2 regions of the Faecalibacterium sp. AF28-13AC genome follow, and region 1 is predicted to be linked to the other one. Evidence: a T-box and tRNA genes for the amino acid it is inferred to sense, from the RefSeq annotation. Region 1 holds a T-box; the other holds one or more tRNA genes.
The links. A T-box is a leader RNA that pairs with one kind of tRNA and senses whether it is charged. The one in region 1 lies ahead of tyrS (tyrosine--tRNA ligase), so its partner is inferred to be a tRNA-Tyr.
Positions count from the first base shown of each region.

Region 2: it has a tRNA-Tyr gene. The T-box ahead of tyrS (tyrosine--tRNA ligase) is inferred to sense a tRNA for this amino acid. The anticodon was not compared.

Region 1 is NZ_QUFG01000004.1:177,921-192,919, reverse strand. It holds gene tgt (tRNA guanosine(34) transglycosylase Tgt) at 1-603, opposite strand, end outside; gene queA (tRNA preQ1(34) S-adenosylmethionine ribosyltransferase-isomerase QueA) at 789-1,817, opposite strand; gene asd (aspartate-semialdehyde dehydrogenase) at 1,972-3,054, shown strand; gene dapA (4-hydroxy-tetrahydrodipicolinate synthase) at 3,093-3,983, shown strand; gene dapB (4-hydroxy-tetrahydrodipicolinate reductase) at 4,069-4,827, shown strand; gene DWY95_RS07050 (ACT domain-containing protein) at 4,874-5,341, shown strand; gene tyrS (tyrosine--tRNA ligase) at 5,460-6,677, opposite strand; T-box leader at 6,742-7,000, opposite strand; gene recN (DNA repair protein RecN) at 7,035-8,711, opposite strand; gene DWY95_RS07035 (arginine repressor) at 8,728-9,213, opposite strand; gene DWY95_RS07030 (NAD(+)/NADH kinase) at 9,238-10,089, opposite strand; gene DWY95_RS07025 (TlyA family RNA methyltransferase) at 10,112-10,915, opposite strand; gene dxs (1-deoxy-D-xylulose-5-phosphate synthase) at 10,912-12,795, opposite strand; gene DWY95_RS07015 (divergent PAP2 family protein) at 12,852-13,322, opposite strand; gene DWY95_RS07010 (polyprenyl synthetase family protein) at 13,350-14,231, opposite strand; gene xseB (exodeoxyribonuclease VII small subunit) at 14,245-14,466, opposite strand; gene xseA (exodeoxyribonuclease VII large subunit) at 14,444-14,999, opposite strand, start outside.
Region 2 is NZ_QUFG01000011.1:54,455-69,453, reverse strand. It holds gene DWY95_RS14085 (twin-arginine translocation signal domain-containing protein) at 1-764, shown strand, start outside; gene DWY95_RS14080 (sugar ABC transporter permease) at 865-1,821, shown strand; gene DWY95_RS14075 (carbohydrate ABC transporter permease) at 1,821-2,687, shown strand; gene DWY95_RS14070 (alanine/glycine:cation symporter family protein) at 2,842-4,227, shown strand; gene DWY95_RS17565 (hypothetical protein) at 4,249-4,377, shown strand; tRNA gene DWY95_RS14065 (tRNA-Tyr) at 4,416-4,501, shown strand; gene DWY95_RS14055 (flavocytochrome c) at 4,903-6,804, shown strand; gene DWY95_RS14050 (methylated-DNA--[protein]-cysteine S-methyltransferase) at 6,949-7,464, shown strand; tRNA gene DWY95_RS14045 (tRNA-Leu) at 7,800-7,883, opposite strand; gene DWY95_RS14040 (biotin--[acetyl-CoA-carboxylase] ligase) at 8,011-8,973, opposite strand; gene DWY95_RS14035 (RNA polymerase sigma factor) at 9,160-9,693, shown strand; gene DWY95_RS14030 (hypothetical protein) at 9,674-10,183, shown strand; gene DWY95_RS14025 (hypothetical protein) at 10,203-10,904, shown strand; gene DWY95_RS14020 (hypothetical protein) at 10,891-11,709, shown strand; gene pflA (pyruvate formate-lyase-activating protein) at 11,844-12,593, opposite strand; gene pflB (formate C-acetyltransferase) at 12,580-14,832, opposite strand.

The DNA.
Region 1 (14,999 bases):
GCAGCCCTGGTTGATGCCAAACAGAAGCTGGTCCGGGTTGACGGCTCTGCCCTCGTGCTTCAGGCGGGCCATCTCCGCTTTGCAGCGGGCCAGCCAGCGGACGGTGCGGTCGCAGCTTGCCTTGGAATAATCGTGCTGTGCGGGGTTCTCCACACACTCATCAAAGGCCATGGCGATGGTCGAGCCCAGGTTCGCCTGGATCTGCATACTCTCTTCCGGGCCCATGAAGATCCGGTGTCCGTCCAGATGGGACGCAAAGGTCACGCCCTCTTCGGTGATCTTGCGCAGCTTGGACAGGCTGAACACCTGAAATCCGCCGCTATCGGTCAGGATGGGGCCGTTCCAGCGGGTGAACTTGTGCAGGCCGCCCATGTCGGCCACCAGCTTGTCGCCGGGGCGCAGATGAAGGTGGTAGGTGTTGCAGAGCATGACCTGCGCACCGATATCCTTCAGGTCCTGTGCCGACAGGCCGCCCTTGATGGCACCTGCCGTTGCGACGTTCTGGAACGCCGGGGTCTGCACGGTGCCGTGCACGGTCTTGAACTCGCCCCGCCGGGCGTCGTGCTCCTTCTTGAGGAGCTTGTACGTGGTCAAAGAAGGCATAAACGTTTCCTTTCTGTGCACGGAAAACAGCCGTGCATCCTGTGCCGCAGACCTGCGGCGTCATCAGAAATAGTGTATCAGAGAACGACGGATCGTTATCTTTCTTGATGGGATTCTTGCCGCAATCAGCATTGAGCCATTGCTTTTCTCTACATACAAATATCGCAAAAAGCGCGAATTTTGTATCAGACGATCAGCATAGCATCGCCAAAGCTGAAAAAGCGGTACTTCTGTTCCACAGCAACCTTGTATGCAGCCATGGTCTTTTCGTAGCCGTAGAGCGCCGATACCAGCATGATGAGGGTGCTTTCGGGCAGGTGGAAGTTGGTGATGAGGCCGTCGATGCAGTGGAACTGGACACCGGGATACAGGAAGATGGACGTGTTGCCGCTGCAGGCTTTGATCTCGCCGTACTTAGCGGCGACAGCCTCCAGGGTGCGGCAGCTGGTGGTGCCGACGGCGATGACGCGGTGCCCGGCGGCCTTGGTTTCCCGGATGCGCTGGGCGGTCTCCTCGCTGATGGAGTACCACTCGCTGTGCATCTTGTGGTCGGTGATCTCATCCTCCATCACGGGGCGGAAGGTGCCGAGACCCACATGCAGAGTCACTTCGGCGATGCCGACCCCCTTGGCGCGGAGGGTGTCCATCAGCTCCGGGGTAAAGTGGAGGCCTGCTGTGGGGGCGGCGGCGCTGCCCAGCTCCTTGGCATAGACGGTCTGGTACTGGCTCTGGTCTTCCAATTGCTTCGTGATGTAGGGCGGCAGAGGCATTTTGCCAAATTCGTCCAGCTTTTCATAAAGGGTCTCAGTGTCATAATAGAATGTAACGAACTTGTTGCCGTCTTCCAGCGTCTCGTCCACCACGGCGGTCAGGGTGCCGTCGCCGAAGCTGACCTTTGTGCCCGGCTGCATCCGCTTGCCGGGCTTGGCCAAGCATTCCCACTGGTCGCCCTTGACCTGGCGGAGCAGCAGCAGCTCACAGACTGCGCCGGTGGGCTGCTTGACGCCCACGATGCGGGCAGGCAGGACCTTGGAATTGTTGACGACCAGCAGGTCGCCGGGCTCCAGATATTCCGGCAGGTCGCGGAAGATCCGGTGCTGGATGCTGTCGTCTTTCTGGCTCAGGACCATGAGACGCGCGGTATCACGGGGGGCCGCAGGCTCCTGTGCAATGAGCTCTTTGGGTAAATCATACCAAAAATCTTTTTTTAACATGCTTTGCATTTGCCTTTCCGATGATTGACACGAAGGTCGTATCAATGTTATCATAAAATCTGTATAAGCAGTATCTATTATATTGCATGGGCGTCCGGTTTGCAAGCCTGCGTTCTGTGTGAATTTCGTTTTTTTGAAAGGAAAGGTGCTGGAAATGGAAAAACAGTATAAAGTTGGCGTTGTCGGTGCGACTGGTATGGTCGGTCAGCGCTTCATCACACTGCTGGAGAATCACCCCTGGTTCAAACTGACCACCCTGGCCGCATCCGGCCGCAGTGCAGGCAAGACCTATGAGGAAGCTGTCGGTTCCCGCTGGGCCATGACCACCCCGATGCCCGAAAGCGTGAAGAAGATGGTCGTGCTGGACGCTTCCAAGGTGGAAGAGGTCGCTTCGCAGGTGGACTTCATCTTCTGCGCCGTCAATATGCCCAAGGCCGAGATCAAGGCACTTGAGGAGGCTTATGCCAAGGCAGAGTGCCCGGTCGTCTCCAACAACAGCGCCAACCGCGGCACCCCGGATGTGCCGATGGTGGTGCCGGAGATCAACGCCGACCACATTGAGATCATCCCGGCACAGCGCAAGCGTCTGGGCACCAAGCGCGGCTTCATCGCCGTCAAGTCCAATTGCAGCCTGCAGAGCTATGTGCCGGCCCTGCATCCCCTGATGAAGGATTTCGGCGTCAGCAAGGCGCTGGTCTGCACCTACCAGGCCATCTCCGGTGCGGGCAAGACCTTTGACCGGATGCCGGAGATCGTGGACAACGTCATCCCCTACATCGGCGGCGAGGAAGAGAAGAGCGAGCAGGAGCCGCTGAAGCTGTGGGGCCACATCGAGGGCGACCGGATCGTCAATGCCGAGAAGCCCGTCATCACCGCACAGTGCTTCCGTGTTCCCGTCTCCGACGGCCACACCGCTGCGGTCTTCGTGAGCTTTGACAAGAAGCCCACCAAGGAACAGATCCTTGCAGCCTGGGCCAACTTCCGCGGCCCTGCGCAGGAGCTGGAGCTGCCCAGCGCACCCAAGCAGTTCCTGCACTACTTCACCGAGAACGACCGTCCCCAGCCCAAGCTGGACCGCAACACCGAGCACGGCATGGCCGTCTGCCTGGGCCGTCTGCGGGAGGACACCCTGTTCGATTACAAGTTCGCCTGCATGAGCCACAACACCCTGCGCGGTGCGGCAGGCGGCGCGGTCCTGCTGGCAGAGCTGCTGGCCGCCAAGGGCTATTTTGACTGATCTGCGTTCCCAAACACAGCAAAAGGAGATCTTACACTATGAAAAATCCTGTCTTTACCGGCGCGGGCGTAGCGATCATCACCCCGATGTACGAGGATGGCAGCGTCAATTTTGACGAGCTGGGCCGCATCATCGAGGACCAGATCACGCGCGGCACCGATGCCATCGTCATCTGCGGAACCACCGGTGAGTGCTCCACCATGACCGATGAAGAGCAGCTGGCTGCCATCAAGTTCACCGTTGATACCGTCAACCACCGGGTGCCCGTCATCGCGGGTGCCGGTTCCAACGACACCGACCATGGCTGCGCACTGGCTGCAAAGTCTGCCGAGTGCGGTGCCGATGCCCTGCTGCTGGTTACCCCGTACTACAACAAGACCACCCAGGCAGGCCTGATCGCGCACTTCACCGCCATGGCCGATGCGGCTGGGATCCCGGTCATTCTCTACAATGTGCCCTCCCGTACCGGCCTGAACATTGCCCCGGAGACGGCTCTGGAGCTGAGCAGGCACCCGCTCATCAATGGCATCAAGGAAGCGTCCGGCAACATTTCACAGGTGGCGAAGATCGCGCAGCTGTGCGGTGACGAGCTGAACATCTACTCCGGCAACGACGACCAGGTGGTCCCCCTGCTGTCCCTCGGCGGCAAGGGCGTCATCAGCGTCGTCTCCAACGTCAAGCCGGAGCTGATGCACGACTGCTGCAAGGCCTGGTTCGACGGCGACACCCGGAAGGCCTGCCAGCTGCAGCTGGAGATCCTGCCGCTGGCAGACGCCCTCTTCTGCGAGGTCAACCCCATCCCGGTCAAGTACGCCATGAACGTGCTGGGCTGGAACGCCGGTGCCTGCCGCCTGCCTCTGGTGGAGCCCAGCGACGCGCACAAGGAGAAGATCGAACAGGCGCTTGCCGCAGAAGGCCTCCTGAAATAACAACAGAACAACGCACAAATGCCCGGTGGAACGTTCTTCCGGGCATTTGGCCTTTTCGGAAAATCAAAGAACGAGGTAAGATCAAATGACGGATATTATCATTCAGGGCATCGGCGGCCGGATGGGACATGTGCTGTGCGAGATGATCGCCCAGCGGGAGGACTGCCGTGTCATTGCCGGTATTGATGTGAAAGACGGCGAGCAGAACGGCATCCCCGTTTACGACAGCTTGGAAAAGCTGGACGGCAAGGGCGATGTGGTCATCGACTTCAGCTCCCCCGCTGCCGTGGAAAAGGCCCTGCCCTATTGCGAGGCCCACAAGCTGCCCATCGTGGTCTGCACCACCGGTCTGTCCGAAGAGCTGCAGCTCAAGGTCGTGCAGCTGTCCCGCACGGTGCCCGTGTTCAAGAGCGCCAACATGTCCATCGGCATCAATGTGCTGTCTGAGCTGTGCAAGCGCGCTTCGGCCATTCTGGGTGCCGCGTATGATGTGGAGATCGTGGAGCAGCACCACCACAACAAGCTGGATGCCCCCAGTGGCACGGCTCTGATGCTGGCCGACGCCATCAACGAAGAGAACGACGGCGCATATCACTACGTTTACGACCGCTCCTCCGTCCGCCAGAAGCGCGACCCCAAGGAAATCGGCATCAGCTCGGTGCGCGGCGGCAGCATCGTGGGCGACCACGAAGTGCTGTTCTGCGGCCCGGACGAGGTCATCACCCTCAAGCATACCGCCTATTCCCGCAGCATTTTTGCAAACGGTGCCATCAATGCCGCTGTTTATCTTGCAAAAAAGGAACCGGGACTGTACAATATGGGTAACATGATCGCAGAAATGTGATCCTGCCGGATCTTGCAGCCCGTATGGGCAGAATGGAGTGTTTACTATGTACGGTGTTTCGAAGATCAGCATTGAACCCAGTCTGATGATGATCAGCGTCCAGGATGTCGAGTTCAAGGACAACAGTCTGGCACGGTATTTGCAGATTTTTGCGGATACCGGCGTCGTGGTGGATATGATCAGCCAGAGCGCACCCCATGGCACCACCATGGATTTCAGCTTTACGGCCTCGGCCAGCGACCTGCCCCTCGTGATGAAAGCCATCTCGGCCGCCAACCTTGACAAGGATGCCAAGGCCTCCCCGCTCATCAGTGTGGGCTACTCCAAGCTGAACCTCTTCGGTGAAGAGATGGTCACCAGCTGCGGTGTGGCAGCCCGTGCCCTGAACGCTCTGGCCATGGCAGATATCGAAGTGCTGCTCATCACCACCAGCGATCTGGATATTTCCCTTCTGGTTCGCGCAGAAAACGAAGATGCTGCCTACGATGTGCTGAAGAAGGCATTCGAGCTGTAAAAAAGCCCGATCGTTCTCAAATATTTTCAACGTGCAACAAGAGCCGCCCGCTTCTCGGTTTTGAGAAGCGGGCGGCTCTTAATGTTATGGGTGGTTTGCTGTGTTTTGCAAAAGCGCTTTACAGTGTGACCTTGTGGTAGATCTTCTTGCCCTTCTTGATGACGATGCCATTGGCCAGCTGCTCAGCCGTGAAGCTGACGGTGGGAGCGGCGACCTTCTCACCATCGACGAGAACGCCTCCCTGGGTGACCAGACGGCGGGCCTCGCCGTTGGAGGCGGCCAGACCGGCCTTGACCATCACGGTCAGGATGCCGATGGAGCCGTCCGTCAGGTCTGCCTCGGTCAGCTGGGTAGTGGGCATGTGCTCGGTATCGGCTGCACCGCTGAACAGGGCGCGGGCGGCGTTCTGGGCTTTGTCGGCCTCTTCCTTGCCGTGGACCATGCTGGTCAGCTCGTAGGCCAGGATCTCCTTTGCCTCGTTCAGGCGCTGATCCTTCCAGGTGGCCATCTCGTCGATCTGCTCCAGCGGCAGGAAGGTCAGCATCCGGATGCACTTCATGACATCGGCATCGCCGACATTGCGCCAGTACTGGTAGAACTCGAAGGGGCTGGTCTTGTTGGGGTCGAGCCAGACGGCATTGCCGGCGGTCTTGCCCATCTTCTTGCCCTGGGAGTCGGTCAGCAGGGTGATGGTCATGGCGTAGGCGTCCTTGCCCAGCTTGCGGCGGATGAGCTCAGTGCCGCCCAGCATGTTGCTCCACTGGTCGTCGCCGCCGAACTGCATGTTGCAGCCGTAGTGCTGGAACATGTAGTAGAAGTCGTAGCTCTGCATGATCATGTAGTTGAATTCGAGGAAGGACAGGCCCTTCTCCATCCGCTGCTCGTAGCACTTGGCGCGCAGCATGTTGTTGACCGAGAAGCAGGCACCCACGTCACGCAGCAGCTCGACGTAGTTCAGGTTCAGCAGCCAGTCGGCGTTATTCAGCATCAGGGCCTTGCCCTCGGAGAAGTCGATGAACTTTTCCATCTGCTTTTTGAAGCAGGCGGCATTGTGGGCGATGTCCTCTTTGGTCAGCATCTTGCGCATGTCGGTGCGGCCGGAGGGATCGCCGATCATGGTGGTGCCGCCGCCGATCAGGGCGATGGGCTTGTTGCCAGCCATCTGCAGGCGCTTCATCAGGGTCAGCGCCATGAAATGGCCTGCGGTCAGGCTGTCGGCAGTGCAGTCGAAGCCGATGTAGAAGGTTGCCTTGCCGTTGTTGATGAGGTCGATGATCTCCTCGTCGGTGATCTGCGCCACCAGACCGCGGGCTTTGAGTTCTTCGTACAGAGTCATGAGTTTTTTTCCTCCTGTTTTGTGGGCAGAGGGATAAAAAACGCCCCCTGCCAAAATAAATTTGGCAGAGGGCGAGAAATGTTCGCGGTACCACCTCTGTTTGCCGTTCCCTCACGGAAGCGGCCTCACGAGTGCATGCCCCAGAGTAGGACGACACTCCTGCGTTTGTAACGCTCGCACGCGGCACAGCCTACTAGAGAGTTCTCTCATTCAGCTTACAGCTCCGGGAGGTATTTCCCCCGCTGCTCTGCACGCCCCTTGCACCGACCGGGGCCTCTCTGGGCAGAGCGCTTCAGGGTACTTGTTCCCTTCATCGCCTTTCAACAAAAGCCAGTGTAGCACAATTCCAGAAACTTGTCAATCACGAGTTTCGCTCTCGGCAAGGCCCAGCATTTCCCGCGCGTTGGCACGGGAAAGCTCGGTGACATGGTCGCCGGAGATGATGTGCGCCAGAGCATCCACCCGGCCCTCCTGATCCAACGGATGGATCTCGGTATAGGTGCGCTCGTTTGCAACATTTTTCTGAATGAGCAGATGGCAGTCGGCCAGAGCGGCAATCTGTGCCGTATGCGTGATGCAGAGGATCTGATGATCCTGCGCGCTCTGTTTGAGCACCTCGCCGATGCGGCTGGCCGCCTTGCCCGAAACGCCGCTGTCGATCTCATCGTAGATGACGGTGGGCACGGCATCTTTATCGGCCATCGCGTTCTTGATGGCCAGTGTGATGCGGCTCAGCTCGCCGCCGGACGCGATCTTTGCCAGAGGCTTCGGGGCCTCACCGGGGTTGGTGGAAATATAAAATTCCACGCTGTCCTGTCCATGGCTGGCCAGCGGGCCACGCGCATGGCGGAGCGTCATCCGGACGCCGGGCATGTTGAGGAAATCCAGCGTACCGGAGATGCGCCTGTTCAGCTCCTCAAAGGCCCGCAGACGGGTCTGGGTCAGGACCTCGGCCTTGTCCCGCGCCAGAACATACAGACGGTGTTTTTCCGCTTGCAGATGTTCGGCCCGCTCCTGCGAAAACTGGATGCGGTCCAGCTCTTCTCGCGCGGTCTTTCCAAAGGCGATGATGTCTTCTACCGTGTCGCCATACTTGCGCTTGAGCTTGTAGATGAGGTCGATGCGCTGCTCGATCTCGTCCAGCTCTGCATCATTTGTATCATATCCGTCCAGCCGCCCGATGAGGTCAGCCGAGACGTCTTTGGCTGTATAATAGAGATCGAGCAGCTGCCCGGCGGCATCCGAAAGCGTGTTGTCCACCTGCGCTGCTGCGTCGATCGCGTTGGAGGCTTCGCCCAGCAGGTCCACCGCGCCGGGCGTCTCATCATCGCCGGAAAGAAGTGCATAGCACTGAGAGATCCGCTCCCGGATGGTGGAGGCGTTCGCCAGCACCTTGCGGCGGGCGTTCAGCGTCTCCTCCTCGCCTTCGGTCAGGGCGGCATCCTCGATCTCCTGCACCTGATAGCTCAGCAGGTCGATCTTCCGCTGCTTTTCGGTCTCATCGGTGATGATGGCATCCAGCTCTTTTTTGACCTTGATCAGCTCCCGGTAAACGGTATAATACGCCTGAAATGCGGCACCATTCTGCGCATAAGCGTCCAAAATCCCCTCGTGATGGGCTGGGTTCAGCAGGCCGACGGAGTCGTGCTGGCCGTTGATGTTGATCAGCCCGCCGCACAGCTCCCGCAGGATGGCGGCTGTGGCAGGCATCCCATTGATGCGGCAGGTGCTTTTGCCCTCGGCTGTGATCTCGCGGCTCAGGGTCAGGGCATCGGAGCGCTCATATCCGGCCTTTTCCAGGCTGTCCAGCACAGCACCCGGCACGTCATCAAAGGCGGCACGGATGACCGCTTTGGCCGCCCCGGTGCGCACAAGGTCTTTGGATGTCCGGTTGCCGAGAATGGCATTGATGGAGTCAATCAAAATCGACTTGCCCGCGCCCGTCTCGCCGGTGAGGACGTTCAGGCCCTTTTCAAAATGCACGTCGGCTTTCTGGATGACTGCAACATTTTCAATTTGCAGGCTGCTCAGCATGGTAATTTCTCCCGCATTATTTCTGTCCGATGTGGTGGGTCAGCTCCGAGCAGATGGTCTTTGCATCGCGCTCCGAGCGGGTCACGATCAGGAAGGTATCGTCGCCGGACAAAGTTCCGACAACATTTTTCCATTTCAGGGCGTCAAACACCTCACAGGCGGCGTTCGCCATGCCGGAGTAGCATTTGACCAGAACGACGTGTCCGGCAAAATCCACCCCCAGAACAGACTCATGGAAGATCGTCTCAAAACGGCTCTGGATCTTCGGGTTCAGCGCCTCGTTGTGGCTGGAAACATACCGGTAGCCGGTGCTCGTGGCCGCTTTGACCAGGCTGAGCTCCCGGATATCGCGGGAGATCGTGGCCTGTGTGGCATCGAATCCCTCATTTCGCAGATGGTCAAGCAGGGACTCCTGACGGCTGATCGGATGCTCCTGGATCAGCCGCAGGATCGTCTGCTGACGCTCCCGCTTGGTTTTGGCATCGCCTCGGCTGCTGGCCATATCGGTTCCCCTTTCTGTCAAAACTTACCGTCTGCCGCGCAGTTTCTGGTCGATGGCCTGAAACTGGTCGGCTTTGCTGAAGGTGATGAGCTGCACGATCTGGTCACTCAGCCGCACTTCGGCGGTGGCACCGGCATGCAGAGAATAGCCTGCCGCACCATCGCAGCTGACGAAGACTTCCTCGTCCGCGACCTGACCGACGCAGATGTTGATCTTGCGTTCCTGCGCAAACACCATGGCCGGACTGGCCAGACTGTGCGGGCAGATGGGCGTGACGACCACGCCCTTGGTCTGCGAGTCCAGGATGGGCCCGCCGGCTGCCAGCGAATAGGCCGTGGAGCCGGTTGGCGTAGCCACGATCACACCATCTCCGCGGTAATGCTCGACCAGAATGTCATCGCAGTAGATGCTGAAATCAATGGCCTGCTGCAAACGGCCTTTGGTGATGACGACATCGTTGAGGGCGTGGCCCTCCCAGCTGTCGTCGCCCAGAACGCGGACGTAAAGCAGCATCCGGTTGTCCAGCAGATAATCTCCCCGCGCAACGGCAGAGAGCTTCTGTTCCATCTCGTTAATCTCACAGGTGGCCAGAAAGCCGCAGCGCCCCAGGTTGATGCCGAGGATGGGCTTCCGGTATTCCAGCGAGAGGTTGGCCTCGTGCAGGATGGTGCCATCCCCGCCGATGGTCAGGATGACATCCGTTTTTTTGAGGCATTCCTCCTGCGACAGATACTCCACGCCCATCGTGTCGCACACAGCCTTGAGGTCGGTCTGCATCAGCACCCTGGCACCGTGGGTCAGCAGGATCTGCGCGGCCCGCTGCGAGATGCCGTAGGCCATCGCTTTGCCGGGGTTGGGTGAAATATAAACAGTCACACCCAGCACCTTCTTTCTGCTCTCAGTGGTCCAGCGTCGAATGGCTGGCTTCCACGACCTGTTTTGCCACACTGTCGTCCAGCACGGCGGGCTCTGCGCTCTTCTGCACGAACATCAGGTACTCAATGTTGCCTTCCGGGCCTTTGACGGGGCTGAAATCCAGCCCGCGCACGGCGAAGCCGTTGGCCGCTGCGTAGCCCATCGCATTGTGCAGCACCTCGCAATGGGTGGCCGGGTCGCGCACGACGCCGTTCTTGCCGACCTTTTCGCGGCCGGACTCGAACTGCGGTTTGACCAGACAGACGCCCATGGCGTCTGGTGTGGTGATCGCCTGCGCCACCGGGAAGATGTGATGCAGCGAGATGAACGAGACATCTACACTGAAAAATTCAATGGGTTCGCCCAGCTGATCGGGGGTAACGCTGCGGATGTTGGTGCGCTCCATGTTCACGACCCGCTCGTCGGTGCGCAGTTTCCAGGCCAGCTGGCCGTAGCCGACATCGACGGCATAGACCTTGACCGCACCATTTTGGAGCATGCAGTCGGTGAAGCCGCCGGTGGACGCACCGATGTCCATGCAGACTTTGCCGTTGGGGGTCAGTGGGAAGCACTGCATTGCTTTTTCCAGCTTCAGACCACCGCGGCTGACATAACCGATGTCGTGGCCGCGCACCTCGACTTTGGCGTCTTCCTTGATCATCTCACCGGCCTTGTCCACCTTCTGCTCGTTGACGAAGACGACGCCGGACATGATCATGGCTTTGGCACGTTCACGGCTCTGGATCAGGCCATGCTGAACCAGATATTGATCCAATCGGATTTTCAAGATGCAGTTTCTCCTTTCCTGTGCTCACGGACTGCCTGTGCCAGATGGGCGGCGTCCAGACCGGTCGCCTCCTTGATCTGCGGGACGGTCGCGTGGGGCAGACGAACGTTTTCAACGGCCCGGTGGATGTAAGTTCCCTTCCAGCCTGCCCGATGCAGTGCGGCTTCGAGGTGCTCGCCGATGCCGCCGCAGGCGACACACTCTTCGGCAAACAAAACGACCGGATAGCGACGGATTTCTTCAATGAGATCATCTGTAAAGGGGAATATCTTTACAAGCTTGTAGACGTCGCAGGGCAGGTTTTCCTCCCCCAGAAGCTGGGCGGTCTGGAGCACATCTTCTACTTCGTCGGCGTAGCTGACCAGTGCGACCTGCGCGCCGGGTGCCGTGTGCATCCGGTCGTACGCTTTGCCCGAACAGCCGTAAGCCGCCAGCACCGCGCTTTCGCCGCCGCGCGGATAGCGGATGGCGCGGGGGCCTTTCTGGTCCTTGCCCAGCAGGACCGGCAGCCAGTGCCGCAGCTCCGCATAGTTCGACGGCGAATAGATGGGGATGCCGACCTGGCTCAGGAAAGCCGGGTCAAAGATGCCCTGATGGGTCTCACCATCGGCCGGGACAAAACCGGCACGGTCGATGGCGAAGACGACGTTCTCATTGAGCAGGTTGACGTCGTGGATGATCTGGTCATAGGAGCGCTGTAAAAAGGTGGAATAAATGCAGACCACCGGCAGCATCCCCTGGCTGGCAAGACCGGCGGCAAAGGTCACTGCATGCTGCTCGGCCATGCCTACATCGAAGAACCGCTCCGGGTGCGTGTGTGCAAAGAATTGCAGACCGGTGCCGTACTTCATCGCTGCCGTGATGGCGCAGATGGTTTTGTCCGCTGCTCCCTCCTGATTCAGCAGGTTGCCGAATACGGTCGAGAACGATTCCTTCGGGGCGACCTCCGGGTCCGGGATGCTGTCGATGAGGTCGAACTTCGAGACGCCGTGGAAGTTGCCGGGGTTGCTCTCGGCGGGCGCGTAACCCTTGCCCTTTTTCGTGACGACATGCAGGAAGTGCGGGCCGGGCTGCTTATGGATGCTGCGCAGGATCCGCTCGACTTCCTGCTCATTGTTGCCATCAAAGGGGCCGTAGTAATGGAAGCCCATATCCTCAAACATGGTGGAGTGGTACATGGCGCGGCGCACCATGGCCTTGCTGTTCTGGATGGTCACCTTGAGCGGTGTGCCGACCACAGGCACGTGGTCCAGAAAGCTGCGCACATTCTCCTTGGCATCGAAGTAGCGGTTGGTGGTGCGCAGACGCTTGAGGTAGCGGGACAGCGCACCCACATTTTTGGAGATGGACATCTTGTTGTCGTTCAGAACGACGAGCAGATTGTCCAGGCTGCCGATGTTGTTCATTCCCTCGTAGACCATGCCGCCGGTAAAGGCACCGTCGCCGATGAGCACGATCACCTGCCCCGGCTCCCCCCGCAGCTTTTTGGCCCACGCAATGCCGATGCCGACCGACAGCGCGGTGTTGCCGTGGCCGGAAATGAAGGCGTCGTGTTCACTCTCGTTGGGGTTCGGGAAACCGGACAGGCCGTCGAGCTGGCGGAGCTTTGCAAAGCCCTCGCGGCGGCCGGTCAGCAGCTTGTGCGTATAGCACTGGTGGCCCACATCGAACACGATCTCGTCCTGCGGGGTCGCAAAGACGCGGTGCAGCGCTACCGTCAGCTCTACAGCCCCCAGGTTGGAGGCCAGATGGCCACCGGTCTTGGATACGTTTTCCAATAAAAATTCGCGGATGTCCGCACAAAGCTGCTCGACCTGCTGGCCGGAGAGCTTTTTGAGATCGCTGGGCTGCGAGATTTTTTCCAGCAAAGGCGAATTCATAGATTCACGTCCTTCTCACAATTTGGAATCAGCGGGTCTGCCCGCTAAAGATCAGCTCAGAGCGCCATCGGGTACAGCGCCCCGACCACGCAGCCGACCACAAAACCGGCCAGGACCTGCAGCGGCGTGTGGCCGACCATTTCCTTCAGGTGCATGTTCTGGAGGAAGGGGGCGTTCTTTTCCGTTACGTCGATCCACTGCTCGATCATCTTGTTCAGCACCTTGGCCTGTTCGCCGGTCTCGCGGCGGACACCCATGGCGTCGTGCATCGTGATGATGGCGACGACTGCGGCCACCGCAAAGATCGCCGAGCCGAAGCCCTCGCTCCGGGCCGTGGCGATGACCATGGCGCAGACGGTCGCGCTGTGGGCGCTGGGCATACCGCCGTCTCCCCACATCCGCTCCAGCTGGAACTTGCCCAGCAGGATAAAATTGATGAGGGTCTTCAATACCTGCGCGACGAACCACGCCAGAAGCGCCACCGTCAGGATCGGATTCAGGTTCAAAACATCGCGGATCAGTTGCATGTTATGCTCTCTTTCTTTTTTGTTTATTCAGCTGCGGCGGACCAGCAGTTCCCTGGCAAGCTGCTCCAGGAAGGCGCTCTTTTCGCCAAATTCTGCGCGCAGAGACGCGCAGGTCTGCTCGTTCAGCCTGCGGGCCAGCTCCATCGCACCCTCGGTACCGTAGAGGGTGACGAAGGTGGTCTTGCCGTTCTCGCTGTCGCTGCCGATGGGCTTGCCCAGCTGCTCCTGCGAGCCGATGACATCCAGCACATCGTCCACGATCTGGAACACCAGACCGATGCCGTAGGCGTAGCCCTCCAGCTCCCGGCACTGGGTCTCGTTGGCCTGCGCAGCGGCAGCGCCCATCTGGACGGCTGCGTTGATGAGCGCGCCGGTCTTGTTGCGGTGGATGAGGCGCAGCTGCTCTTCGGTCGCAGCCAGAGCCTCATATTTCAGATCCAGCTCCTGGCCGTAGACCATGCCGCGGCTGCCCGCACCGGCTCCCAGCGCCCTGGCCGCCCGCACATTGACGATGGCAGGGGCTTCGACGTTGGCGATGACATCAAATGCCTCGGTCAGCAGGACATCACCGGCCAGCATGGCCGTGGCCTCGCCAAATGCCTTGTGGCAGGAGGGCTTGCCCCGGCGCAGGTCGTCGTTGTCCATGCAGGGCAGATCGTCGTGGATCAGCGAATAGCAGTGCAGCATCTCCACGGCGGCGGCAAACTGGTCTGCAGCGGCGGCATCACCGTTCAGCATATCGCAGACGGCCAGCACCAGTACAGCACGGATGCGCTTTCCGCCGCCCAGCAGGCTGTAGCGGGCTGCACGGCAGACGTCCGACTCTTCGGGCAGATAGGTGTTGCAGGCAGTCTCCAGCGCAGCATTGACCCGCACCAGATACTCCTGATACTGCTTTGCGTAATCCATTGATAGATCCTCCTTAGTTGTCTGCTTCCGGCTGCGGGGCGGCGGTGCGCTTGGCGTCGATCTCGTCCAGCTGCAGCGAAGCCTTTTCCAACGTTGTGCGGCAGTAATCGGTCAGGGATGCGGCCTCCGCATAGAGCTTGACCGATTCCGCCAGCGTCGTTTCCGGCTGCTGCATCTGGTCAAGGATGCCTTCCAGCCGGTCCATTCCTTCTTCAAAGCTCTTGGGTGCTCTCATTGGGTCCCTCCACGGCATCCACGGTACAATGGATGCGGTTCACTGCGCCGCAGAGCGTCATCTTCTGCCCTTCGCGAAGGGCGTCCGGCGCACAGATGCGGCCTTTTTCGTCCTGCACGAGCGCATAGCCCCGCGCGAGGACGCCATACGGGTTCAGCGTTGCAGCCAGCGCAGCCGCATGGCGCAGACGCAGCCCGGCGTCCTGCTGCTTTTCCCGCGCGGCCGTTTGCAGCTGCCCGGAAACTGCCTCCAACTGCTGCTGACGGCCTGCAAGCTGTGCCTGCATGTTCTGCCGGGAAAGCGGCTGCACCGTTTCGTCCAGCCTATTATAGCATAAACTCAGCCTGTTTTGGATAGAAATGTGAATATTTTCTTCCAAATTGCATAATTTTCGTGAAAATTCGGCCCGGTCGGGCACGGCAAGCTCTGCCGCCGCCGATGGGGTCGGGGCGCGCTGGTCTGCCACAAAGTCCAGGATCGTAAAGTCGATCTCGTGACCGATGGCGCTGATGAGCGGTGTTTTGCAGCGGGAT
Region 2 (14,999 bases), on a different contig from region 1:
AGGGTTACAAGATGCTGTCCGGCTTCGATGACGCATACCGCACCTTCTCCAACAACGTGGCAGCGCCCTGGGTCACCGGCACCACCGTCACCGTCGATGAGAACATCATGAAGTGGGTCGATCAGACCAAGGAGTACACCGACAAGGGCTACAACAACAAGTCCAGCCTGTGGGACAGCCAGTGGGCATCCGACCAGGGCCCCAACGGCAAGGTCTTCGGCTTCTTCTACTCCACCTGGGGCATCAACTTCACCCTGCTGGGCAACTCTCTGGAGACGCCTACTTCTGAGGGCGGCAAGGAAGAGGTCGGCAACGGCATCTACGGTGACTACGCAGTCTGCGAAGGCCCTCAGCCGTATTACTGGGGCGGCACCTGGATCTGCGGCGCAGCCGGCAGCGACAACCTCGACACCATCAAGGATGTCATGCAGAAGCTGACCTGCGATGAGGCCATCATGAAGCAGATCACCCTGGATACCCAGGACTACACCAACAACGAAAAGGCCATGGAAGAGATCGCCAGCAGCGATTACAAGTCCGACTTCCTGGGCGGCCAGAACCACATCGCGCTGTTCGCAGAGGCAGCCAAGAAGATCGACATGTCCAACGCCGGCCCGTATGACCAGGGCCTGAACGAGAGCTTCCAGACCGCCTTCAAGGATTACTTCACCGGCAACGTGGATGAAGATACCGCAAAGGCAAACTTCGAGACCGCCATCAAGGAGAAGTATCCGGAGCTGACCGACGTTGTCTGGCCCGCATAAGGCAGACGCACTCGCACACAACTGAGATCAGGGGGGCGGGCCGGGCGCAGTGCCCCGCCCGCTCCCTTTTTTCCTGGAACACCCGTCAGGAGGCAGTCACATGGGAGAGAAAACAAAAAAGAAAGGGTCGATCAGCTACGCGAAATGGGGCTATATCTTCATCGCACCGTTCTTTCTCATTTTCGCGGTATTCCAGCTGATCCCCCTGGCATCCACCATCTATTACAGCTTCTTTGAATATTACCGCAGCGGTCTGAAGATCATCGGCCCCAACTTTGTGGGCTTGAAGAACTACGTGACCCTGTTTGCAACAGACCTGCCCAAATATTTCAGCAACACTCTGCTGCTCTGGATCATCGGCTTCATCCCGCAGATCGCCATCTCCCTGCTGCTGGCGGCCTGGTTCACCGACCTGCGCCTCAAGCTGAAGGGCCAGACCTTCTTCAAGACGGTCATCTACATGCCCAACCTGATCATGGCATCGGCGTTCGCCATGCTGTTCTTCGCCCTCTTCTCGGACAACGGCCCCGTCAATGCGGCGCTGATGGGCATGGGCATCCTCAAGCAGCCGTTCAGCTTCCTGAACACGGTCTGGGGCAACCGCGGTCTGATCGGCCTGATGAACTTCCTGATGTGGTTCGGCAACACCACCATCATGCTGATGGCCGCCATCATGGGCGTGGACCCCACCCTGTATGAGGCCGCCGAGCTGGATGGCTGCACCCCGAACCAGATGTTCTGGAAGATCACCATCCCGCTCATCCGCCCCATCCTCGTTTACGTCATGATCACCTCGATGATCGGCGGCTTGCAGATGTTCGATGTGCCGCAGATCCTGACCAACGGCAAGGGCGGCCCGGACCGCACCTCCACCACCATGATCATGTACCTGAACAACCACCTGTTCAGCAAGAACTACGGCATGGCAGGCGCGGTGTCTGTGGTGCTGTTCCTCGTCTGCGCAGTGCTCTGCGTCGTCGTTTACATGAGCCTGACCAGAGAGGACGATGGCCGCAGCAAGGCAGAGCGCAAGGCTCTGAAAGGAGGGAAAAAGTAATGGCTCACACTGCATCGACAAAGTCGGAAAAAGCCACACTGGCGGCCCGCCGCACCGGGTGCTACATCGCGCTGGTGCTCATCAGCTTTCTGTGCCTGTTCTTCTTCTATGTGCTGGTCATCAACTCCACCCGCACCCACTTTGAGATCCAGAAAGGCTTTTCGCTGCTCCCCGGCAAATCCCTGATGACCAACCTGAAAAACGTGCTGAACGACGCGAACATCCCGGTGCTGACCGGTGTGCGAAACAGCCTGATCGTCTCGGCCTGCTCGGCTGCGCTCAGCGTCTACTTCTCGGCCCTGACGGCCTACGGCATCTACGCCTACAACTTCCGGTTCAAGAAGGCGGCGTTCGCCATCATCCTGCTCATCATGACCATGCCGACGCAGGTGTCGGCTCTGGGCTTTTTGCAGCTCATCACGAAGATGGGCCTGAAGAACTCGTTCCTCCCGCTCATCATCCCCAGCATCGCAGCACCTGCCGTCTTCTTCTTCATGAAGCAGTACCTTGACGCCAGCCTGCCGATGGAGATCGTGGAAGCGGCCCGCATCGACGGAGCCGGAGAGTTCTACACCTTCAATAAGATCGTGCTCCCCATCATGAAGCCCGCGCTGGCGGTGCAGGCCATCTTCGCCTTCGTGTCCAGCTGGAACAACTACTTTATCCCCGCTCTGGTCCTGGATACCGCCGATAAGAAGACCCTGCCCATCCTGATCGCACAGCTGCGCAGTGCAGACTTCCTGAAGTTCGATATGGGCAAGGTGTATATGATGGTCGCCATCGCCATCCTGCCCGTGATCATCGTCTACCTGCTGCTCTCGAAGTTCATCGTCCGCGGCGTAGCACTGGGCGGCGTAAAAGGCTAAAATTTCGACCGTTCCCGATTCTCCTTCCATATCATAAACAGCAGACAGCCCGGAGACGACCTGCTCCGGACTGTCTGCTGTTTTTTCCGCTTTACAAAACTGAACTGAACCAGTATAATAAAGTACGAAGTATAAAACACAGGAGGAGACCCAGTTGATTCATTTGATTGAAACGGTCTACCGTTTTCTCTGGGGCGATTTGTTTGTGCTGCCCATTGCGGGCGGCGTGGGGATCTCGCTGATGGTGGTGTTGCTGCTCATGGCGGGGGTGTTCTTCACCCTGCGGACGCGTCTGCTGCCGGTGCGGCTGTTCCGGGATATGATCTCGGCCGTCTGCGAGAAAAACCAGAGCAGGGACAGCCTTTCGTCGTTCCAGACCCTCATCGTTTCCACGGCCACCCGCGTGGGCATGGGCAATCTGGTGGGCGTTGTGGCGGCGGTGTCTGCCGGTGGCGCGGGCGCAGTGTTCTGGATGTGGGTCACGGCCTTGCTGGGCGCGTCCACCGCGTTTGTGGAATCCACCCTGGCCCAGAAGTACCGACAGTCCGACCCGCTCTACGGCGGCCAGCGCGGCGGCCCGGCCTATTATATCCACGTGTGGGCGGAGCGGAAGCGGAAGAAACCGCTGCGGCGATCGGTGGCCGCGGTGCTGTTTGCGCTGTCGGGCCTCATCTGCTGGTGCGGAATCAGCCAGGTCGTCAGCAACTCGGTGAGCTCGGCGTTCAAGAATGCGTTCCACATCCCGCCCATTGCAACGACGGTGGCACTGGTGGTGCTGGCGGCAGTCATCGTGCTGCGCAAGAACGCCACCGTGAAAAGCCTGGACGTCATCGTGCCGGTGATGGCGGTCTGCTATTTTGTGATGACGCTTTATGTCATCGCGACCAATATCACCCACCTCCCGGCGGTGCTGGGCAGCATCTTCTCGGAAGCCTTCGGCCTGCGGCAGGTGGCGGCGGGCGGCTTTGGTGCCGTTCTGATGAACGGCATCAAGCGCGGCCTGTTCTCCAACGAGGCGGGCAGCGGCTCGGCACCCTGTGCGGCCGCAGCTGCCGAATGCGATGACCCGGTCAAGATGGGATTGGTCCAGGCACTGGGCGTCCTCGTTGATACGATCGTCATTTGCAGCTGCACGGCCTTCGTCATGCTGCTGGCCCCGGAATCCGTCACGGCGGGCCTGACCGGCATGGACCTCTTGCAGGCGGCGGTGCAGTACCATCTGGGCAGCTTCGGCGTCATCTTCATCGCTGTGACGCTGGCGCTGTTCAGCTTTTCCACCTTCATCGGTATCCTGTTCTACGCCCGCTCCAATGTGGCGTATCTCTTCGGGGACCGCTGGCTCTGGCAGACCCTTTATAAGGTATTGGCGCTGGGAATGCTGCTGGTGGGCGGTGTGCAGGCCTACACGGTCGTGTGGGACCTTGGCGATGTGGGCATCGGCCTGATGACCATCTTCAACCTCATCGCGCTCTATCCGCTTTCCGGCGAGGCCATTGAGGCCCTCCGGGACTATGAGCGCCGGAAACATCTGGAACCCTGAGCAGGGGAGACGCCCCGCTCCATGAATCGTTCGCAAAACGGCGCAGCCGGAGCGGAGAATTTCCGCCAAGCTGCGCCGCTTTTTTGTCCGCGAAAAAAGAAGCTGAAAAAATGCGAAAAAACGGTTGACAAATCCGCTTTTGTCTGCTAAAATAAACAAGTCGTCCGGCAAGGATGTAAACAGAATCTGGGCGTGTTCCCGAGTGGCCAATGGGGACAGACTGTAAATCTGCTGCTTTTCAGCTTCGGTGGTTCGAATCCACCCGCGCCCACCAAAAAACCTCAACGTATGTAAGTACGCTGAGGTTTTTGTTTTGCAGTAAGGTAAAACTCACCGGGCGGGCGGATTCGAACAGCTGCGGCGCTGTCGCAGAAGACAGCGCAAAAACAGCGCGACTCGCGACATCTACCCGCACCCACCCATCTGACAGCTCCCGTGTGCCAACACACAGGGGCTGTTTTATTTTTGTCTGCGCATGGTGCAGCAGCATGCAGCACATCCTCGAAGTTGAGAAAAACGGAGCATTCGTCACAAACTTATCACAAAAAGGTTACAAACGGCCTTTTTCTCCTCGAAAAGATTGTGAAACGATTGTTTATCTGGTATCATATCGGGGTGGCTGGCAAATGTGCCGGTCTGCGAGAAGAAATGAATCAAGATCAAGGAGAAGTATCCATGAAGAAAAAGAACGTTCTGGCTTCGCTGCTCCTGGCAGGTGCGATGTTCCTGACCGCATGCGGCGGCAGCGCATCCTCCACCAGCGCAGCAAGCGGCGTGTCCGGCAGCTTTACCGGCACGGCTAAGGGCATGGGCGATGTGTCCGTCACCCTGACCCTGACGGACAACGTCATTACCGACTGCACCGCCAAGGGCGACGAGGAGACCCCCGGCATTGGCTCGGTGGTCATTGAGCAGTTCCCCGGCGAAGTCGTGGAAGGCAACACCATCAACCTCGACAGCATCAGTGGTGCGACCATCACCTCCAATGCGTTCGTGGAGGCTGCCAAGGCTGCTCTGACCGAGGCCGGCCTGAACCCCGACGATTACATGGCCAAGGCAGACAAGACCGCCAACGGCGAGACCGTCAGCTATGATGCCGACGTCGTCGTCATCGGTGCAGGCGGCGCAGGCATGACCGCTGCCATGACCGCTGCCGATGCAGGCCAGAAGGTCGTCATCCTGGAGAGCCAGGCCATGGTGGGCGGCAACTCTGCCCGCGCTACCGGCGGCATGAATGCAGCCAAGACCGTCTATCAGGACGAGAACGAGTTCGATCAGGCTGCCGGTGTGGAAAAGACGCTGGCAACGGCTGCTGAAAAGTATGCCGACAATGAGACCATCACCGCACTGGCCAAGACCGTTTCCGAGCAGTGGGCAGCCTATCAGGCCAACCCCACCGGCTACTTCGACAGCGTGGAGCTGATGGAGCTGGACACCATGGTCGGCGGCAAGGGCATCAATGACCCGGAGCTGGTCAAGACCCTGTGCGAAGGCACGGCAGACGCCATCGACTGGCTGGATGAGAACGGCATCACCCTGCACAACGTCTCCAGCTTCGGCGGTGCATCCGTCAAGCGCATCCACCGCCCGGTCAACGAAGAGGGCAAGGTCGTCTCCGTGGGCGCTTACATGATCCCGCTGCTGCAGGAGAACTGCGAGAAGCGCGGCATTGACATCGTGCTGAACACCACCGTCGATACCATCCTGACCGATGCCAACGGCGCAGCCGTGGGCGTTTCCGGTACCGATAAGGACGGCAACACCGTCGTCGTCAACGCCAAGAGCGTCATTCTGGCCACCGGCGGTTTCGGTGCCAACCTCGATATGGTCACCCAGTACAAGCCCGAACTGGCAGGCTTCATGACCACCAATGCCGCTGGCGCACAGGGCCAGGGCATTGAGATGGCGACTGCCATCGGCGCAGGCACCGTGGATATGGACCAGATCCAGATCCACCCCACCGTCGAGGCCAACACCGCCGCCCTCATCACCGAGGGTCTGCGCGGTGACGGCGCGATCCTCGTCAACGCCAACGGCGAGCGCTTCATCGATGAAGTCGGCACCCGCGACGTGGTCTCCGCTGCCGAGATCGCACAGCCGGGCAGCTACAGCTGGCTGATCGTCGATCAGGCCATGGCCGATGCGTCCAGCGTCATCCAGGGCTACATCAAGAAGGGCTACACCAAGACTGGTGCGACCTACGAAGAGCTGGCCAAGGAGCTGGACGTTGATCCTGCTGCCTTCGCCAACACCATGGAGACCTGGAACGGCTATGTTGAGGCCAAGAACGACCCCGACTTTGGCCGCACCAGCTTTGCAAACCCGCTGAACAATGGCCCCTACTATGCCATTAAGGTCACCGCCGGTGTCCACCACACCATGGGCGGCGTGACCATCAACAGCGCCACCGAAGTGCTGAAGGAAGACGGCACCGTCATCCCCGGCCTGTTCGCAGCCGGTGAAGTGACGGGCGGCGTCCACGGTGCAAACCGTCTGGGCGGCACCGCCGTGGCCGACTTTGTGGTCTTTGGCCGCATCGCCGGTGAGAGCGCAGCCAACTACGCAAGCGCACAGTAAAACCGAATAAAAGGCCGGGAGGCCGCCTCCGTCGAACGACTGGGGCGGCCTCCCGTTTTTTGCTGGGAAAATTCCCTTCCCCCTGCGGGGAAAAGCGTGGTATAATCAGGGCATCAAAAAGAGAACCGGCAAGAGGTATCCGCTATGATGTACACACTGCATTACGATTCCCCGCTGGGCGGCATCCTGCTGGCAGCAGATGATGTGGGCCTGACAGGGCTTTGGTTCGACGGCGAACTGTATTTTGCCGAGGGTCTGGACCCGGACCACACGGCGCAGAAAACGCCCATCCTGCAGCAGGCAGAACGCTGGCTGGAGGTCTATTTCAGCGGCCGGGAGCCGGGTTTCACCCCGCCGCTCCATCCCATGGGGTCGCCTTTCCGGCAGGCGGTGTGGGAGCTGCTGCTGCAGATCCCCTACGGCCAGACCACGACCTACGGCGCACTGGCAAAGCAGCTGGCGGAAAAGCAGGGGAGGCCCCGCATGTCTGCACAGGCAGTGGGCGGTGCCGTCGGGCACAATCGGATCGCGATCCTCATCCCGTGCCACCGGGTCGTCGGAACGAACGGCAGCCTGACCGGCTATGCGGGCGGCATCGACAAAAAGGAAAAACTGCTGCGGATGGAACACGTCAACATGGAGCGATTCTTTGTGCCGTAACCGGGGGAGAAGGCTGCGATGCCATCCACTTGGGAGCCGGATGACTGCCGCATCCGGCATCCGGGCAAGTAAGTGCAGGCAGGGCCGTGCTGTTCAAGTCCTCTTATCCGCATAGAAAGAGTGTCAGGAAAAACAAATCAGCGGCAGTCCTCCCGGTAGACATTCCTACGGGTCCAGGAACCGCGCACGAACAAAAGCCCCACTGGGGCTTTTGTTGCCCCGCCTGCGGCAGGGCCGTGCTGTTCAAGTCCTCTTATCCGCATAGAAGAGTGTTTCCAAAAGGACGGATACAAAAAAGAAAAACGACAACTTTTTTGAAAGCTGTCGTTTGAGAGTGCGGATAAGAGGACTTGAACCTCCACCGAGTTGCCCCGATTAGAACCTGAATCTAACGCGTCTGCCAATTCCGCCATATCCGCATATTTTGTTTTTGTTCGTGAGCCGTGTCGCTCGGAACGATAGTAATTATACCATGGAAACCGGAAATGTCAAGCGCTTTTTTGAAAAAAGTTTTTGGTGGAAGAATCACCTGCTTTCAGGCCCGGTTCAGGTCGTGCGTGCGGGGCGGATGCTGACCTCGCCGTGGCGCAGGGCGACAGTGCGGCCGTTCTCGCGCTCGACGACGAGCTGGCCGCAGCCGTCGATGAACAGGGCTTTGGCGGCGTAGGTCTCGCGGTTGGTGCAGACCGTGACCCAGTGACCGGGCACGAAGCAGAGGGCGCGGTATTCGTCGAGGCACGAAAAGTCCGGGCAGAGGGCCAGAAGCTCCCGCGCAATGGCCCCGGCTAGTGCGGCGCGGCCAACGGGGGCGGGGCCGCCCGGATACAGGCTGCCTGCGGTGCGGGCCAGCTCCTCCGGCCAGTCGGCAGGGGACGTGGTGAGGTTGAGGCCGATGCCCACCACCAGCCATTCCAGCTGGCCGCTCTCGATGTCAGTGCCCGCCTCGGTCAGAATGCCGCAGACCTTCCTGCCCTGATAGTAGAGGTCGTTCACCCACTTGATGCTCAGCTCCAGCCCGCAGAGGGCTTTCACGGCCCGCGCCACAGCGACAGCGGCCCCGATGGTCACGGTCTGGGCATCGGCGGCGGAAAGGTCCGGGCGGAGCAGCAGCGAAAGGTAAACGCCCTTGCCGGCAGGGCTTTCGAAGACCCGGCCCATCCGTCCGCGCCCGGCCTGCTGGTGGCTGGTGAGCACCAGCGTCCCGTGCGGGGCACCGGTCAGCGCCAGCTGCTTGGCCGTCAGGTTGGAGCTTTCAAGGCTGTCGTAGAGGTAGATGGGCGCAGGGTAGCTGCCCACGGCCTCGGCACAGAACGGGTCGCCGCCGGTCAGCCGGTAGCCCCGGCGGGGGGCGGAGTGCAGCGCGTACCCCTGGGCCGCAAGGGCGGCAGCGGCTTTGTGGACGGCGGCGCGGCTCACGCCGAGCGTCTCGGCCAGCCGCTGGCCGGAGATGTAGCCGCCCTCGGCGGCGGAAAGCGCCTGCAGCAACGCCTGCTTCGTATTTGAGGCCATCGGCTTTTCCTCCTGCGGTTTTTGTGATAGTATTATTATAACAGAACGCTTCCTGCTTTGCCAGTAGGGCGGCAGGCAGAAAAATTTTTGAATCTTTTGCAGGAAACGTTCGGCCTGTTTCGTATGAAGAGACAGAGGGGCAGCAAAACCGCCCCGGACATTGCAGAAAGGAGGTCCTGCGGACCGTTGACCACACTGGAATTCAGCGCGCTGGTGCAGAAGTATCAGGGGCTCGTCTACACCGTCTGCCACCAGCTCGTGCCGGATGCAGGCGATGCGCAGGACCTGGCCCAGGAAACGTTCCTGGCGGCGTGGCGGGCCATCGACCGCTGCCCGCCCGGCTACGAAAAGCAATGGCTGGCGCGCATTGCCTCCAACAAGGCGAAGGATCATCTGCGCAGCGCGTGGGTGCGGCGGGTGAATACCCCCGGCGACGATGTGCTGGCGCTGGAAGGTGCCCCGCCCGGTTATGAGCCGGAACAGCGGGTGCTGGAGGAGCTTGGCGAGGCGCGGCTGACCGACATGATCCTGAACCTGCGGGAACCCTACAAGACGCCCTGCCGCCTGATGCTGCTGGAACAGCACACCGCTGCCGAAGCCGCTGCCCTCTGCGGGCGGCCGCAGAAGACGGTGGAAGCACAGGTCTACCGGGCAAAGAAGATGCTGGCGGAAACGATCCGCCAGGAAAGGAGGAGCGAAGATGGAATGGTTTCGGGATGATGGATGCCTGACGGACGAGGGCCTCCGCGCCCTGACGGCGGGGCAGCTGGATGAATTGGGGAGGCTGGAGACGGCAGAGCATTTGTCCTACTGCGATGCCTGCATGGACCGCTATACGGCTCTGCTGACAGCCGATGCGCTGGAAACACCGCCCCGGTCGATGCGCGGCACCGTGATGAGCACCATCTGGGTGCGGCTGATGCAGAACACCTATGGCCGGGTGGCCGTGGCCAGCGTGGCGGCGGTGCTGGCCCTGTCGATGTGGAAAGCCGGGACCCTGGGGCGGATCACCCGGCTGGGAAGTGAGCTGAACACCATCCTTCCTCCTGCCCAGAGCCAGGATGCCGAACCGGAGCCGCAGAAGCCAGAACCGCTCGGCGAGCCGGTGGAAACGAGGGCCGACCGCGAGAGCGCGGGCAAGCTCCCCAGACCGCTGCAAAAACTGCTGGATGGCGTAACGAACAGCCCCCGCACGACCCCAAATACTTGAGAAATGAGGGAATCCACTTATGAAGAAAAACGGAATTCTGACCCTGCTGTTTGCGCTGATTCCGGGCGCAGGTGAGATGTATCAGGGCTATATGAAGCGCGGCCTGTCGCTCATCACGATGTTCTGCCTGTCCGTCGCCCTGGGTGCCTGGATGGGGATCGAGATCTTTTATATCGGCGCACCCATTCTTTATATGTACAGCTTTTTCGACACCTTCAATCTGCGGGCGCAGATCGGCCTGGATGCTGCACCGGCGGACGATTACCTCGTCCATTTTGACACGAGGGACCGGCGTCTGGAACAGCTGATGGCGGAACGGCACAAGCTGCTGGGCTGGCTGCTCATCGCATTCGGTGGCATGGTGGCCTATCAGAATATCATCATGAACACCCTTGGCGACCTGCTCTGGCGCTGGGGCAAGGAGAGCCCGATCTTCCGGGCGCTCTATCTGGTGATGGATCAGCTGCCGGAAGTTCTGGTCTGCGTCGTGCTCATCGTCTGCGGCATCTGGCTGGTCAAAGGCCCCAGGACCGCAAAAAAGAGCGCCCCGAAGGCCGAATCGGCGGAAGAAGACTTCACCGAATACCAGCCGGCACCCAAAAAGGTGAACGTGCAGGCCATCCTGAACAGCATCAACCGCAGGAGCGCAGAGGACGACGAAGCGGCTGCCGGGGAGATGGAGACGGACGACACCACGGAGGGCAACGATGGAATCGAATAAGACCGAGAAAGCCCCGGTGCGCCGGGTGGGCAGCCTGACGCTGGGCTTCGGCCTGATGGCGGTGGGCGTGTTCTTCCTCTGCTATTATTTCGTGCCGCAGTTCAACTGGGAGCTGGCCCTCAAGATCGCCCCGGCGGCAGGGCTCTGCCTGCTGGGCGGCGAGGTGCTCTACTTTGCAGCGAAGCCGGAAAAGTGGAAGTACGATTTCCTGTCCGTCTTCTACTGCCTGCTGCTGATGGGCGTCTGCCTGTGCGTGGGGGCACTGCCCATGATGCTGGACCGATTCGGCCCCGAAAACGAAATGCGGGTGGCCAGGATCACCGCTGAATACGAAGAGGGGCTGTACCATGCCATTGATAAAGAAGCCCCGGAGATCGAACTGCGGAACCTTTCCGCCTGGCTGCAAAACTACTACGGCGATGCCGAGACGGTGGACGCTGCCGCAGCGGAACTCAACAGCGGCCTTGGCACATTGCAGCTGAACATCGAACTGTTCGGCCCCTATGAGAAGAAGGCGGCGTTTGCCATGGACTGCCGGAAGCTGACCGACATCATCCAGAAACAGGCGGCCCGGCCTGCTTCTGTGACCTTCTTCTACGACGGCACCGCAGGGAACGCGGAAGAAGACCTGAACAGCGGGAGCGTGAAGCCGGGGTGCAGCTACACCCTGACGCTGAACGGCGAAGTCCAGCTGGACTGGTCTGCGGATCAGATGACCAGACAGACCGAAGCCACCGCACTGCTGGAGGAAGAAAACGACAGCTTTGCAGAATATGAGGCTGCGGAAAGCGAAGCCGCGGACTGAAACACGAACAGCCACTGCACGTTTGGTGCGGTGGCTGTTTTGGTGTACGGAAAAGGCCGGAAAAACAACACCCCCGCCTCTCAGAGCGCTGCAACGCACCGAAGGGCGGGGGTGGTTTGGTTCAGAGAGGACCGTTAGCCGGGGTATCTCCGGACCTCCAGCAGGTCCTCAGCCCGGCGGACCTGTTCCGCAGTGGGCGGAACCGCGTCGGGCAGGGGGTAGGGGATGTTCAGCTTCTGCCACTTGAACAGCCCCAGTGTGTGATAGGGCAGCACCTCTACCCGCTGCACGGTCTTCAGCGAACGGATGAAGTCTGCGGTCCTGCGCAGACCCTCTTCGTCGTCGGTCAGGCCGGGCACCAGAACATGCCGGATCCAGAGCGGGACGCCCAGATCGGAGATGTGCCGGGCCATGGCAAGGATGTTGGCGTTGTCCCTGCCGGTGAGCTGGCGGTGCTTTTCGGGGTCGATCTCTTTCAGGTCCAGGATGACCAGGCTGGTGGACTGCATGAGCGCGTCGAAACGGGCGAGATACGCCGGGTCCTGCCGGAACGGCTCCCCGGCGGTATCCAGCGCGGTGTGCACGCCTTTGGCGCGGGCCAGCTGGAACAAGCGGGTCACGAAGTCCATCTGCCGCAGCGGTTCGCCGCCGCTGACGGTGATGCCGCCCTTTTTGCCCCAGTAATTGCGGTAGCGGTAGACCCGCTGGAACAGCTGCTCCGGGGTCCACGCCTCGCCGCCGTCGGCCCAGGTCTCCGGGTTGTGGCAGAACTTGCAGCGCAGCGCGCAGCCCTGCAGAAAGACCACGAACCGGACGCCGGGCCCGTCCACGGAGCCGAAGCTCTCCAGTGAGTGGACGTACCCGATGGGGTTACAGGGCTGCATGGCAGGTGCGGGAGATGACGTCCATCTGCTGCTCGCGGGTCAGGTCGATGAACTTGACCGCGTAGCCGGAGACGCGGATGGTGAAGTTGGCGTACTCTTCCTTTTCCGGGTGCTCCATGGCGTCCAGCAGCTTCTCCTTGCCGAAGACGTTGACGTTCAGGTGGTGGGCACCCTGGTCGAAGTAGCCGTCCATGACCTGGACCAGATTCTCGATGCGCTCGCCCTCGCTGTGGCCCAGTGCGTCGGGGTTGATGGTCTGGGTGTTGGAGATACCGTCCAGCGCCCAGTGATAGGGCAGCTTAGCCACGGAGTTCAGAGAGGCCAGCAGGCCGTTCTGCTCGGCACCGTAGCTGGGGTTCGCGCCGGGGGCAAACGGGGTGAAGGCGGCGCGGCCATCGGGCAGAGCGCCGGTGTACTTGCCGTAGACGACGTTGGATGTGATGGTCAGGATGGACGTGGTCGCCTCGGAGTTGCGGTAGGTGTGGCGCTTCTTGATCATCTCCAGGAAGGTCTTCAGCAGCCAGACGCCGATCTCGTCGGCACGGTCGTCGTCGTTGCCGTATTTCGGGAAGTCGCCCTCGATCTCAAAGCCGGTGGCAAGGCCGGTCTCGTCGCGCAGGGCCTTGACCTTGGCGTACTTGATGGCGCTCAGGGAGTCGATGACGTGGGAGAAGCCTGCGATGCCGGTGGCGAAGGTGCGGCGGACATCGGTGTCGATGAGGGCCATCTCAGCCTCTTCGTAGTAGTACTTGTCGTGCATATACTGGATGAGGTTCAGCACATTGACGTACAGACCGGCCAGCCAGTCCAGCATCTGGACGTACTTGGGCAGAACTTCGTCATAGTTCAGGTACTCGCTGGTGATGGGGGCGTAGTTGGGGCCGCACTGCTCGTGGCTCTTCTCGTCCACGCCGCCGTTGATGGCGTACAGCAGGCACTTGGCCAGGTTTGCGCGGGCACCGAAGAACTGCATCTCCTTGCCGGTCTGGGTGGCAGACACGCAGCAGCAGATGGAGTAGTCGTCGCCCCAGACGGGCTTCATCACATCGTCGTTCTCATACTGGACGGAGCTGGTGTCGATGGAGACCTTGGCGGCGTACTTCTTGAAGGCTTCGGGCAGGGCAGAGGAGTAGAGAACGGTCAGGTTCGGCTCCGGGGCAGGGCCCATGTTTTCCAGCGTGTGGAGGAAGCGGTAGCAGTTCTTGGTGACCATGCTGCGGCCGTCCATGCCGATGCCGCCCACTTCCAGGGTGGCCCAGACCGGGTCGCCGGAGAAGAGCTGATTGTAGCTGGGAATGCGGGCGAACTTGACCATGCGGAACTTCATGACCATGTGGTCGATGAGCTCCTGGGCCTCGCTCTCGGTCAGGATGCCCTGGTCGAGGTCGCGCTGGATGTAGATATCCAGGAAGGTGGAGATGCGGCCCACGCTCATGGCAGCGCCGTTCTGGGTCTTGATGGCGGCCAGGTAGCCGAAGTAGAGCCACTGGCAGGCTTCCTTGGCGTTCTTTGCGGGCTGAGAGATGTCGTAGCCATAGGCCTCGGCCATCTTCTTCATGCCCTTGAGGGCGCTGATCTGGCGGGCGATCTCCTCGCGCAGGCGGATGACGTCATCGGTCATGGTGCCGTCGCCGCAGTTGGCGAGGTCTTCCTGCTTGAACCGGATCAGCGCGTCGATGCCGTACAGTGCCACGCGGCGGTAGTCGCCGACGATGCGGCCGCGGCCGTAGGTGTCGGGCAGGCCGGTGATGATATGGGTGTGACGGGCCTTCTTCATTTCGGGGGTGTAAGCGTCGAAGACGGCCTGATTGTGGGTGCGGGTGTAGTCGGTGAAGATCTTGTGCAGCTCTTCGCTGGGCTGGTAGCCGTAGGTGGTGCAGGCCTGCTCTGCCATCTTGATGCCGCCGTAGGGCATGAAGGCGCGCTTGAGGGGCTTATCAGTCTGCAGACCGACGATCTGCTCCAGATCCTTCAGCGATTCGTCGATGTAGCCGGGGCCGTAAGAAGTCAGGCTGCTGACGACCTCCGTCTCCATATCCAGCACGCCGCCCTTGGCGCGCTCTTCCTTCTGGAGCTTCTGCAAAGCTCCCCACAGCTGGTTGGTCGCCTCGGTGGGGCCGGCCAGGAACGACTCGTCGCCGTCGTACGGGGTATAGTTCTTCTGGATGAAGTCGCGGACGTTGACTTCCTCTTTCCAGATGCGGCCCTCAAAGCCTTCCCACTGTTCAAAATTGATCATTGGAACCTCCTTGCTCTTTACCATTTTCTCGATGGTTAGCATAATCTAACTAATGAGCCTTTGAAAAACCGCTTCTCGGCGGTCTTCTGGGGGCGTACGAATGAGCTGCAAGGCGCAGGCAGATGCAGACACCCAGCAGCCTCAAGAATATAATATCAGTGTTTTTT